One region of the Proteiniborus sp. MB09-C3 genome, then DNA from elsewhere that is predicted to be linked to it. Evidence: riboswitches for the same ligand, from Rfam matches in the RefSeq annotation. Region 1 holds a riboswitch; the other holds the start of a gene.
What was found. Region 1 has a riboswitch for cyclic di-GMP ahead of QO263_RS02680 (tetratricopeptide repeat protein). Riboswitches for the same ligand answer to the same signal wherever they lie in the genome.

Region 1 (5,995 bases):
CACATCTCTAACCTTATAAGGAAAAGGTGGAATATGAGCCTGAGGAACATATCCTATTGCTTTCGCAAATTCTTTTCGTGACCATTTAAATATATCTTGGCCATCTAGTAATATTTCTCCACCTTTTAATTTTAAAAAGCCTAATATGGTTTTAAAAAGCGTAGTTTTACCTACTCCATTTGGTCCTAATATACAAAGTATATCTCCTGCTTTTACACTAAATGATAAGTTTTCTATGATCGTTTTATCATGATAGCCACAAGTGGCATTTATTACTTCTAATTTCAATTCAATCCCTTCCTTGTTCTATACAATAGATAAATAAAAAAAGGAGCCCCTATCAAAGAGGTGAGTATACCAAGAGGTATCTCTATAGATGCTGCACCTCTAGCTATGTTATCAACTAGTAATAAATATGTGCTTCCTATAAGAGCTGAGGCAGGCAACAAGACCTTAAAGTCAGGTCCAACTATCATCCGTGCTATATGAGGAACTATAAGACCTACCCATCCTATCATTCCACATACGGCCACTGATGAAGCTGTTAAAAAAGTAGAGCAGATTATCACCAAAAACCTTAATTTCTTTGTGTCAATACCTAAAGACTTTGCCTCCTCTTCGCCAAAGGATAAAGTATTTAAATGCCATCTTATCAAAAATAAAGGCACAGTCCCTAGCAAAAAAGGTATTATAAGCAAGAATACATCTCTTCTACTTATAGACGATAAGCTTCCCATAAGCCAAAATGTTATAGCAGGTAGCTTATTATATGGATCTGCCATGTACTTTGATAACGATATAAATGATTGAAATATAGTACCTATTAAGATTCCTGCTAATATTAGAACAAACATAAAATTACTGCTTCGACCTATTTTTATACTTATAAAGTATGTTAAAAAAACCGCAATAATCCCGAATATAAATGCTGATATTTGTACCCCAACAGTATTATAAGAAAGCAATATAGCCAGTGCAGCCCCAAAACCTGCCCCTGCTGAAGTTCCTAGTATATCTGGAGAAACCATTGGATTTTTAAACATTCCTTGATATACCGTACCTGATATTGATAGTGCACTTCCTACAATCATGGCTGCTATAATCCTTGGTATCCTAACTTGAAATAAAACTGTCTCAATCACCTCAGGGTATTCTATATTTCTTTTTAGGGCTTTGGCTATTACTACTTCAAATATTTCATTAATAGTTACAGAGTATCTTCCAATCGTCATAGATAGCAAAAAGGCAATTATGGGTATTAATATTAGTATTAAAAACTTGAGATAATTATTAGAATTGCAGTTATCTGCCCTAGTTCGCACTTTGCTCCTCCTTGTAAATTCAAATTATATTTTTCACATTTAGATTTTAAAATAATTAAATTTATATTTTCACTTAAAATAAATGCTATAACATACAGTATTGAGCCAAACACACTTGTAATATCGTCCATGACACCGCTTACATAAGTAAAACAATCCTCTTATCTGTTTATGTTTTTTCTTTAATCGTTATGTTTTATTGAATATAACGATTTTGTTATTATACCACACTAAGTCATGACTTGTAAATCAAAACAATAAGACTTTGTAAATAGCTTCCAATAACATTTAATCCTCCCTTTGCTCTCATATAATATTCCCGTATCAAGTTTAACATGTCCAGCTGGGCCGCCTTCCGTTTCTTCTTTCACCTGTTTTTCAACAGCTACTCTTTCTGGTTTCCACTTCTCGCTGGGAGCTACTATGCAATAGCCTATTTCTTCACTGCCCTCTACAATCTTGAACCATTCATCTTCAAAATAGCCCTTTGCTTCTTAATTAAAAAAAGAAGATAGTCTTTACTATCCTCTCTAATAATTTTTAAAGCTTTTTATATATATAATTTTATAGAATTTTTACGCTATTATTTTAATAAGCAAATTAGGAAGGAGCATAGCAACTGCCATTCCATAAATTAAGTCAAGCCATGCCACAGAGCCAATAGCACATATTAAAATTATCCCAACTATTGGAGTCCCAAATATTTTAACTATAATAGGTGTTTCTTTTTTTCTTATAGATGCCCATATGCTTTTTGCATCTTGTACACTAGGAAAAGAATGCATAGCTATGGACACACCAAGCCAAATCAATACATATTCTAAAATATTCCCGCTCTTAAATTTAATAACTGGTATAGCAGCAGGCAGTGAAATTAATGCACCAATTACCGTATTTACTATAAAAGGCCCTACGCCTATTAGAATTTGCTGCTTCGCATTTTTAGGCTCTTCATGAACCACATAGCCTGATGGATTTCCAAACCTAAAATAGCAAATATCAAAGATTGCAATCCTAGATGTTTTGCAAAACAGTTGATGAGCAAGCTCATGAACTATTACTCCAGGAAAAGTTATTATTGATATTAAAAATCCTGGTATGATAAACATAATATTACACCTCGCTTATTTATCTCCATTGATATGTTCCGTTAAAAATTGATGTCAAAAATTCGGTTTCATATTCAGCATTTTTATCTACAAGAAGATTAAACATATTGTCTCTTTCACTTATCATATCGTTATAATGATAAGCTAGAGAGAGATTTGAAACAGCTTGATTGTTATCTTTGTCAAGTTTATATGCTTTTTCTGCCATTTCCAAAGCAACTTCGTCATTATTTCTCTTAAGCTCTATTTTGGATATAGTTATGTATGCTCCTGGATTTTCAGCATTCATGCTCAACACTTCTTTGCAGTATTCTAAAGCTTCATCGTATCTTTCTTGTTCCCTACATATTGCGGCAAGAAAAAAGTATGCAGAATGAAATTCAGGTTTAGAATTAATAACTTCTCTTATTAAAATTTCAGCATAATCAAACTCTCCAAACTCATATAGAGCATCTGCTAAATAATACTTTCCTGCAACATCTTCTGGATGTTCATTCACATAAGTTTCTAGCTGAGCTACAAGTTCTTCAGTATAATAGTCCTGCTCTGAACTATTCAATATTTTATTTAAGCCTTCATTGAGGAAATAAAATGTAGCTATATTATCCATAACAGTATCAATCCTGTCTATTAAGTCTTCTTCTGCCTCTTCCCCTATTATCATATCAATTGCATCTATTGCTTTATCAATTTTATCATTCTCATAATATGCAATACTAAGCTTAGCCAAAACAAGAGTTGAGTCAGGATACTTGTTTAAAACCCTTTCATACTCATTCATAGCAGTAATGTATTTTCTTTCATTTTCAGCCCTAGCCCCTCTTTCATAAGCAACACCTGCTTTCAGTAGAGCTGGAAACATTATAAGAGATAGAATAGTAACAATAAATATAATACCAAAGAAAGCTTTTATCCATAGTGGTATTGGACGATTTGATAATTTGTCCCTACACTCGCTACACAAAGGTGCTTTATACTCAGGTTCTACTACTGAACTACTGCAATTCAAACATGCAACTATCTCATCAGCATCGTTTGCTTTTTCGATATCCTCTGTCATAATTTTGTCCTCCTTCCAAGTTATTTTAACAATAAAACAAAAAATCCCTACATGTCGAAAAGGCATGGAGAGATATGGGCTTACATGCAATAATCTGGTGGCCCAGCTACCATGGTCATTTGACTTTAGGCCTGTAGCCTTGCGTCCTTATTTTTCAATAAGTTTACCTTTTTCAAAAATTATCCTGCTAGCTTTGTTTTATCACCAAAATATTATACCAAAATCTTTATTTTATGTCTGCAAAATATCGTTGATTAATAGAGTGTTTTCCTAATTATGTGCTTTTTAGTACTTTAGTACTATAGCTAAGATTTAATAGCTTTGCATTATTTTTTTATTATTGTTTCATCTAATTGAGATTATAGTATAATGAAAAAGCTGAGAATTCTCAGCTTTTTCATTTCAAATATATAAATATTCCTAGAAAGTGCATTACACTTCCGCCTAGTACAAATAAATGCCATATAGCATGGTTATAAGGAATTTTCTTTACTGAATAAAATATTGTTCCTAATGTATAGACTATTCCACCTGCCAATAACCAAATGAAAAATCCTTTCGGCACCATCTGCAGCATAGGCCTTACTGCTATAACTACTATCCAGCCCATAAGCACATACATAAGTACAGAAACCATTTTAAACTTATCGAATTTATTATAGGTGAATATCTTAAATCCTATGCCAAATAACGCTATAGTCCATACAGCAACTAATATACCTATTCTCCAATATCCTGTCATAGATAGCAATGTAACTGGAGTATAAGTACCTGCAATAAATAAAAATATTGAAGAATGGTCAAATACTCTAAGTATCTTTTTTATTTTTTCATTTTGAAAGCTATGATATAGGGTTGAAGATGTATACAGACAGATGGAGCAAAATCCATATATGCTGAAGGCCACTATTGATATTGTACTTTTATCCCAAATAGCATATATGAGCAAAATAGTCAAAGTGACTACGCTAAATAGAACACCTACGCCGTGAGTTATGCTGCTGGCTATTTCCTCCTTTATAGAGTAAGCCTTCTTTGAAATTTCATTAACTCCCAAAGATTTATTTAATTCATTCATTAAATCACTCTCCTCTTTTAATATCTCTAAATATATTATACACCATGTAGTATTAAAAAACACTAGTAGTAGTATTAAAAAACACCATAAATATAAAAAAATCAGGAATCTAAACTCCTGATTTTTTTCAATGCCGCAATAAACCCGCAGTTATCTGCGGGTCTAAACATTTAGCTATCCTCTTAAGTCAACCTTTAAAGGCCTTCCTTTTTCATTTAATGTAATCTTAGTGATCTTGACCAATTTTTTCTCATCATTGATCTTGTCGCATTCAAGTACTTGATATGTCTTGGAAGTATCTCCATTAGCTTTATAAACATCACCAAGTAATTTAAAAAATGAGTATGGATGATCTGGATCTTTTAGACAAATCATTGATGAATTTTGTTTTAACATAGTGTCAGTAATTAACTTTGCATAATCAATATCCTTAAGATCTCCAATTAAATAGTATTCAGCTTCATCAGCTAAGTCTTCGAAGCTTTTAACCTGCTTCATTGAAGAATTTCCCTTAGCTACAGCACCTATTGTAGCAAAAAGAGGTAGAATTCCCCATCCTTTGTGACCTGAAACCACAAAAGAGTCTTTATTAGCTACTGCTTCTTCGATATAGCTTGCAAATGCTTCTGTCATAAATTCTTGGTCTACTAATTTTTTCAACATTGGATTCATATAATCACTCCATCAAAAAATTATAACTATTTTTATAGTTTTGTCATATTGTTATTTTTTTATCCAGCAATATAAAAATTCAGGCAAGGAGCATGCCTTACCTGAATTTAAGATTAATATTTATTTACTCCATTTTAAGATAAGGTCTTTTGCTGCCTTAGCTTCATCTATTCTTCTAACTGGTGTATTATGTGGTGCTTCTTTTAACAGATTAGGATCTTTTTCTGCTTCTTCAGCTATCTTAATCATAGTTTCTATGAAGCCATCCAGTGTTTCAACGCTTTCTGTTTCAGTAGGTTCTACCATTATTGCTTGATCAACAATTAATGGGAAGTATACTGTTGGTGGATGGTAGCCATAGTCTAGAAGCCTCTTAGCAATATCTAGTGTAGCTACTTCTAAATTATCTTCCTTTAGCCCACCTAATACAAACTCATGCTTACAGATTTGGTCTAATGGTAGGTAGTAGTGATCCTTAAGCTTATTCATAATATAATTTGCATTAAGAACAGCTGTTTCACTTGCTTCCTTAAGACCTTCTGCACCCATTGACAATATATAGGTATATGCTCTAACCATCACTCCAAAATGTCCATAGAAGCCCTTCATTTTGCCTATTGAATCTGGACAATCATAATTTAGAGTATACATATCACCCTTTTTCTCTATCATTGGACATGGAAGGAACTTAATAAAATCTTCTTTTACTCCAACTGGGCCACTTCCAGGTCCTCCGCCACCATGAGGTGTTGAG
Region 2 (5,995 bases), 770 kb from region 1:
TTACAATAACCAGTTCTGGATTAATTATAGGTGGGTATATCATTAGCATTGGCATATCTTTCCTGTAGTAGCCAGCAAGCTTTTTACCCTCTTTTAATTCAGAGCTTTTGATGATTTTTTTTGTTGCTTGATCCACAATCATAGCTTCATCGGATATATTAAATACTGCTACAATTTTATCCTCTTTCCCATCTGTCAATGAAACAGATACGTAACCTTCCTGTGTTTTAATTTCCTTAACAACACCCTCAAAGTTTATATAGTTTATTTTATCCTCCCAAGAATCCTTTGTGGATATAGTCATGTGTTCAGGAATCGAAGAACTCCTTTCTATAATAAGAGGCTCCTGCCCCTTTTCAGCATAAATTGGTGAAATAGCTGATGTCATTACTAGAGCTAAGGATAGAGTTCCTACAATTTTAGTTGATCTTTTCATCTGAATTCTCCCTTCTTTTCTGTGTTTTTTATTGCTTATGATTATTTGACGGGGTTATTCAGCAAAAGTTCCATAAAATTATTTATTTTTTAAAGCTGAGTATTACTCACTTAAAAGCACTTATTTAATTCTTTAGCTTTTATTGCATATAGGAGAAATATTTAACTAGTTTGTTCATCTTTAGATAAGGCTTTTTTCTTCCATGTGTATACTCTATTTCTTCCATGTCTTTTCGACTTGTATAAAGCTGTGTCGGCATAACTAATCAAGGTTTCGATAGTAGTTTCCTCATCAGGAACAAGACTAACTACACCTATGCTTACTGTACTGCCATCAATACCTAAAGAGGATTCTCTCCTATCATTTGATTTTGCTATATCATCTACAATAAGCTTTGCAATTTTCTCTGCCCTTTTCTCGCTAGTATCAGGAAGTAAAATAGAAAATTCATCTCCTCCATAACGACCTGCAACAAGCATTGCCTTATTTCCTATTTCATTCCTAACATCTACAATAACTCTATGATAAGAGTAAATGGATAATAAAAATAGAGAGATAAACCATAGGAAAATTAATAGAATAAAGCGTTTTTTATAATATCTATTTGTTTTTAAATATGGGAGTTTTGCCATATCTGTCTTCCTCTCATCATATGGAAAATATGTTTATGGTACCTTATGTCAAAACTTAATAACTAGGACTTTTTTACTAGCTATGTCAAGACAATTATAGGACTTTTCCCCTAGTTTTGCAATAGTATTCATTTTTATACGTAATTTAAAAAATATGAAAATATGATTGCAATAGCATCTAGATTTATTTTATGCTACTAGTTTTATTTAGCAGCATTTATATTAAATAATTATAACTATGTCCTTTAGATTTTTTACTAAAGCCTATTTTTAATGATACTTAAATAAATTTTTAGATTTGATAAAAAGACCTCGAAGCTAACCTCCTTTTCAAATATTAAGTAATTATAGACTATGTCTCTACCTATTTCATCTAATGCCTCTTCTAACTCTTCATATGTAATACTTGTCAATAATTCTCTTTCTTCTGGGATCATATCGTCTAGTTTCTTTATAAAGTTTTTAAGCATAATGTTTTCTGTTTTTCTTTTATATGTACTCATATGTATGTATTATATCATAATATTCCCCTTTTTGTAGCATAATAATTAGTATATATATTTTTATGTTAGGATATTTAAGAGGTGATTTTATGAACTTTTCAGAGCGATTGAAACTTCTTAGAGAAGAAAATAATTTAACTCAAAATGACTTGGCCGAAAAGCTAAATATCAGTAGACAATCTGTTGGCAATTATGAGAAAGGGACTAGATTTCCAAATGATCCAGAGCTTATCCTAAAAATTGCAGGATTGTTTAATGTTTCAATAGATTATTTATTAGGTGTTACTACTATTAGACATTCGTTAAAAAACAATACTATAAAAACACAGTCTAGAATCAAGGAAGAAGACTCTATTTATTATGCAAATAAGACTAGCGCACTAGAAAAGCTCTTTTATGAAGTAGATGGGCTTTCTACAGATAATATAAAAAAAATAACTAAATGCATTAAAATATTTAAAGATAATTTGTAAAATAGTATGGCTTAATTTTAAAATAAAAAAGTAGATGCAAGATACTTCTTTACATCTACGTCTTTATCTAAATGTCAGAGTTAGCAATTAATAAATCCTCTGTAATCAAACCCTCTATTTTATTTTTATTTTTAACCAACAAAAAGTCAGGATTTTCTTTTTTAAATATTCCTCTAATATTTTCGATTGAGGCTTCTGAATTTACATATAAAAATGTTCCCATCATCACATTAGCTGCAATGTCTTCAGGATTGGCTTTTATTAATTCCTCATCTGTTATTACTCCAACAATATTGCCATTTTCCACCACTGGAAAATGATGTATCCCTTTATCTAATATAATGTTGTTTATCAATGTAATACTATCAACAAGATTTACTAGCATAAAGTTTTTTATCATAATATCACGAGCTTTTCTAATCATATTATTATAATTTTGCTAACATGTAAATAACACAAAACTGTACTTACTAATCATAGATTCGTTAGCATATCTTCCTCCTTCCTTCAGTTATTATAATTTTTAATGCTTGAATCTTGAAACTGTTTCCAATAGCTCTTCTGCTAAATGAGCTAGCTCTTGTGCAGAGCTTGCTACTTCCTCCATAGAAGCAGTCTGTTCTTCAGAAGCCGCAGATACTTCTTGGCCAGAGGCTGCTGTCTGTTGTGATATAGCTGCAATGCTATCTATCGATTTAACTATTTCATTGCTTTCAGAAGCTATCTGCTGTGTAGCTGCACTCACTTCATTTATTTGTTCTGCCACGTTTTCAACTTCCTTAACTATAGACTTAAAAGTATTTCCTGCCTTGTTTACTGCTTCTACTCCTTCAAGAATTTCTTGTCCTCCAGATTCAATAACATTGACTGCACGGTTTGTCTCGCTCTGAATATCTTTTATTAATCCTTCAATTTTCTGGGTCGAAGCAGAAGATTGCTCAGCTAAGTTTCTTACCTCTTCAGCAACAACTGCGAATCCCCTTCCCTGTTCGCCTGCTCTAGCAGCTTCTATAGCAGCATTAAGAGCTAGTAGATTTGTTTGATCCGCAATATTCTTAATGACATCTACAATCTGTCCAATTTCTTCTGATTTTTTTCCTAAGGCATTAACAACATTCGCACTTTCTATGGAAACCTGCTTTACTCTATCAATTTTTCTTACTGCATTTTCTGCCTCTCTTACTCCTTCGTTGGCAGCATCAGAAGCATTCTTACTTGCATTAGTTACAGATTCTGTATTTGCTGCAGCCTGCTGTATTGCAGAAGAAATTTGACCTATATGGGAGCTGGTAGCCTCTAATTCTTCGGATTGTGCTGCGGCACCGCTGGACAGCTCCAGTATAGTTTTAGATACTTGCTCGGCAGCAGCTGTTGTTTCTTCAGATGATGCTGATAACTCCTGACTATAGGCGGCAACACTTTGAGAAGCTTCTGTAATCTTTATTATCATATCTCTTAGCCTATCAGTCATTATGTTAAAGGAATTTGCTAATTCACCAATTTCATCTTTATTTTTAACCTTTATAGCTTGTACTGTTATATCACCTTCAGCTATTTTTTTCGTAGCTCCAGCCATTACTGTTATTGGCTTGGAAATTATATTAGATATGTATAAAGAGACTATTATTCCTGTTAGTACGCTTAGTACAATTATAATAATCAATATGACTAATGTTTCTGAATATAGCATGTCGCTTCCATTATTAGCCGCCTCTGCTAATTCACTTTTTTGCTTTACGAGATAATTGATTTTTATTTCTATTTGCTCAGAATTAAGACGATTTACCATAGTTTGTTGATTAGCTTCCTCAATTTTGCCACTTGTAGCTAATGCAATAGCACTTTCCTCGTTAGGCTTTAGTATTTCCCACAGTTTTGTTATTTCAGAATATATACTTCTACCTTCCTCATCTACTATTGTACTTTTAAAATCCTCTAAGTTTTTTTCAAATTCCTCAAATGTAGACTTCATACTTTTAGCAGCTGTTTCCCGTCCTTTAGAATCTACTGCTAATATCAGCATTCCCCTGTCCTCTCCCAAGGATGCTAGATTTATTTGTGCATCTTTAATATATTCAATGCCTTTTAAGTGCATGTCATATAAAACAGTTAATTCATTGTTAATTACTGAAAGACTGTATATTCCAACACCACCTAATATAATCATTAAAATAATTAAGGCACTGAATCCAAATATTAGCTTTTTTCTCACTGTCAATTTCATTTATAATTCTCTCCTTTAGAAATTATGATAAACTAACACCTTGCTAAGAGAACAACCTTTTCTACAAATATCAGCCTTTTTAAATAGATGCAAGAAAGCTGTGAGTTCTGTTAAAACCACAGCTAAAAAATCATGGAAAAACATATTTACAACCCAGTCATTATAGTGTCGTACATGTCATATCCGTGGTTTCGCGTCTCTATCCTTCGATAAATTAGCTTTTTATATATTTTCATTGTATTGTACAAATAGTTTTTACATATAATATTACTATATTAGACACCACGTATTATTGTAGTACTATTTTCCACTTTTGTCAACATTTTATGCTATAATAAGGAAAAAGTTCTATGGTAATCTCAAACATATCCATTTACTACTCTTATGACACAATAGGCGGGGTATATATTAATATCTGCTTTATAAAATTAATACATTTTATGAAGCGAATATAATAATAAATTACAAAATAATGGGAGTGATTGTTATGGACAAAAGCCAGATATATCGTCAAAAAATACTTTCTTGTGCAAAAGAAATCCTAGAGATTAATGGCGAAGATGCTATTACTATAGATAATATTGCAAGAAAGTGTAAAATCAGTAAATCCACTTTTTATAATTATTTTTCTAATAAAGAAGACTTAATAAACCATCTAAACAGTTTCTCTGATATAGATGGTTTTTTTGTTTCTGGGACAAGAGAATTGATTTTACTTAAGGCAATTGAAGCTTTTCCCAGATTCGGATTTAACGAAATTGATATGGATAAAATCGCCAAGCTAGCAAAAATAAAAAGGACTACTATATATAATTATTTTTCTAGCAAAGAGGAACTATGGGAAAACTGTATTAGATATATTGTTGATAAGCAAAAAAGTATTATAGAGTCTATTGTGCTCGCTGATGAGAATCCTGTAGAAGTAATGGATAATTATATAGACTCTTTATTTAAGCTAGAAAATGAGTATTATAATGCTATCATAATAGTAAGCAAATACCATTACATAAGCAATAAAAAAATGCAAGAATTGCTTAAGGAATTAATCGATATAAAAATAAAATTATTTTCTTCAATAATTGAAAATGGGAAACAGAAAGGAAGCTATAAAAAGGATATAAATTCTATTAATACAGCAAAACTTATTACGACTTTTTTATTTGGATTAAGTTTTATCGATGCAGAAGATATTGGTGAATCGAAAAAAAAACTTTTTAACTTACTTCATAATTTTATAAAAGAAAATAACTTATCTAAGGAAGTACATGAGCCTTGATAAAAGAAACATCCCTTGTAACCTTTTAATTACTAAAGAGTATTATGATAATGTTAGATTTTAGTTGAGGGGGCGTTTCTGTGTTAGAAGCCTTATTATTAGTTATAGCTTTATCCTTAGATGCTTTTGTAGCTAGCATTGCTTATGGAACAAGTAAGATTAAAATACCTATTTCATCGGTAGCCGTTATTAGTACTATTTGCTCCTTTATTCTTGCGATTTCTCTTTTTTTAGGATCCATATTGAAAATGGTATTGCCAAACAGATTTGCTACTACAATTAGCTTTATAGCTCTTATGCTGTTAGGTATATATTATTTGCTTGAAGGGATTGTAAAGGCTAATTTAAGGAAAAGTGAAAGCTCAAATAAAAGAATTAAATTTAGATTTGCAGATATGCAGCTTGTACTGGATATTTATTTAGATGAAACAAGAGCTGATTTAGATAATTC

Region 2: another riboswitch for cyclic di-GMP. It lies ahead of QO263_RS06380 (methyl-accepting chemotaxis protein); the one in region 1 lies ahead of QO263_RS02680 (tetratricopeptide repeat protein).

The regions. Positions count from the first base shown of each region.
Region 1 is NZ_CP127161.1:558,168-564,162, reverse strand. It holds gene QO263_RS02695 (ABC transporter ATP-binding protein) at 1-288, opposite strand, end outside; gene QO263_RS02690 (FecCD family ABC transporter permease) at 285-1,322, opposite strand; gene QO263_RS02685 (metalloprotease family protein) at 1,898-2,431, opposite strand; gene QO263_RS02680 (tetratricopeptide repeat protein) at 2,451-3,491, opposite strand; cyclic di-GMP riboswitch class I at 3,585-3,669, opposite strand; gene trhA (PAQR family membrane homeostasis protein TrhA) at 3,889-4,569, opposite strand; gene QO263_RS02670 (hypothetical protein) at 4,744-5,241, opposite strand; gene gcvPB (aminomethyl-transferring glycine dehydrogenase subunit GcvPB) at 5,362-5,995, opposite strand, start outside.
Region 2 is NZ_CP127161.1:1,324,661-1,330,655, reverse strand. It holds gene QO263_RS06405 (copper amine oxidase N-terminal domain-containing protein) at 1-436, opposite strand, end outside; gene QO263_RS06400 (GGDEF domain-containing protein) at 598-1,068, opposite strand; gene QO263_RS06395 (hypothetical protein) at 1,326-1,538, opposite strand; gene QO263_RS06390 (helix-turn-helix domain-containing protein) at 1,661-2,044, shown strand; gene QO263_RS06385 (CBS domain-containing protein) at 2,112-2,444, opposite strand; gene QO263_RS06380 (methyl-accepting chemotaxis protein) at 2,568-4,268, opposite strand; cyclic di-GMP riboswitch class I at 4,413-4,498, opposite strand; gene QO263_RS06375 (TetR/AcrR family transcriptional regulator) at 4,756-5,544, shown strand; gene ytaF (sporulation membrane protein YtaF) at 5,625-5,995, shown strand, end outside.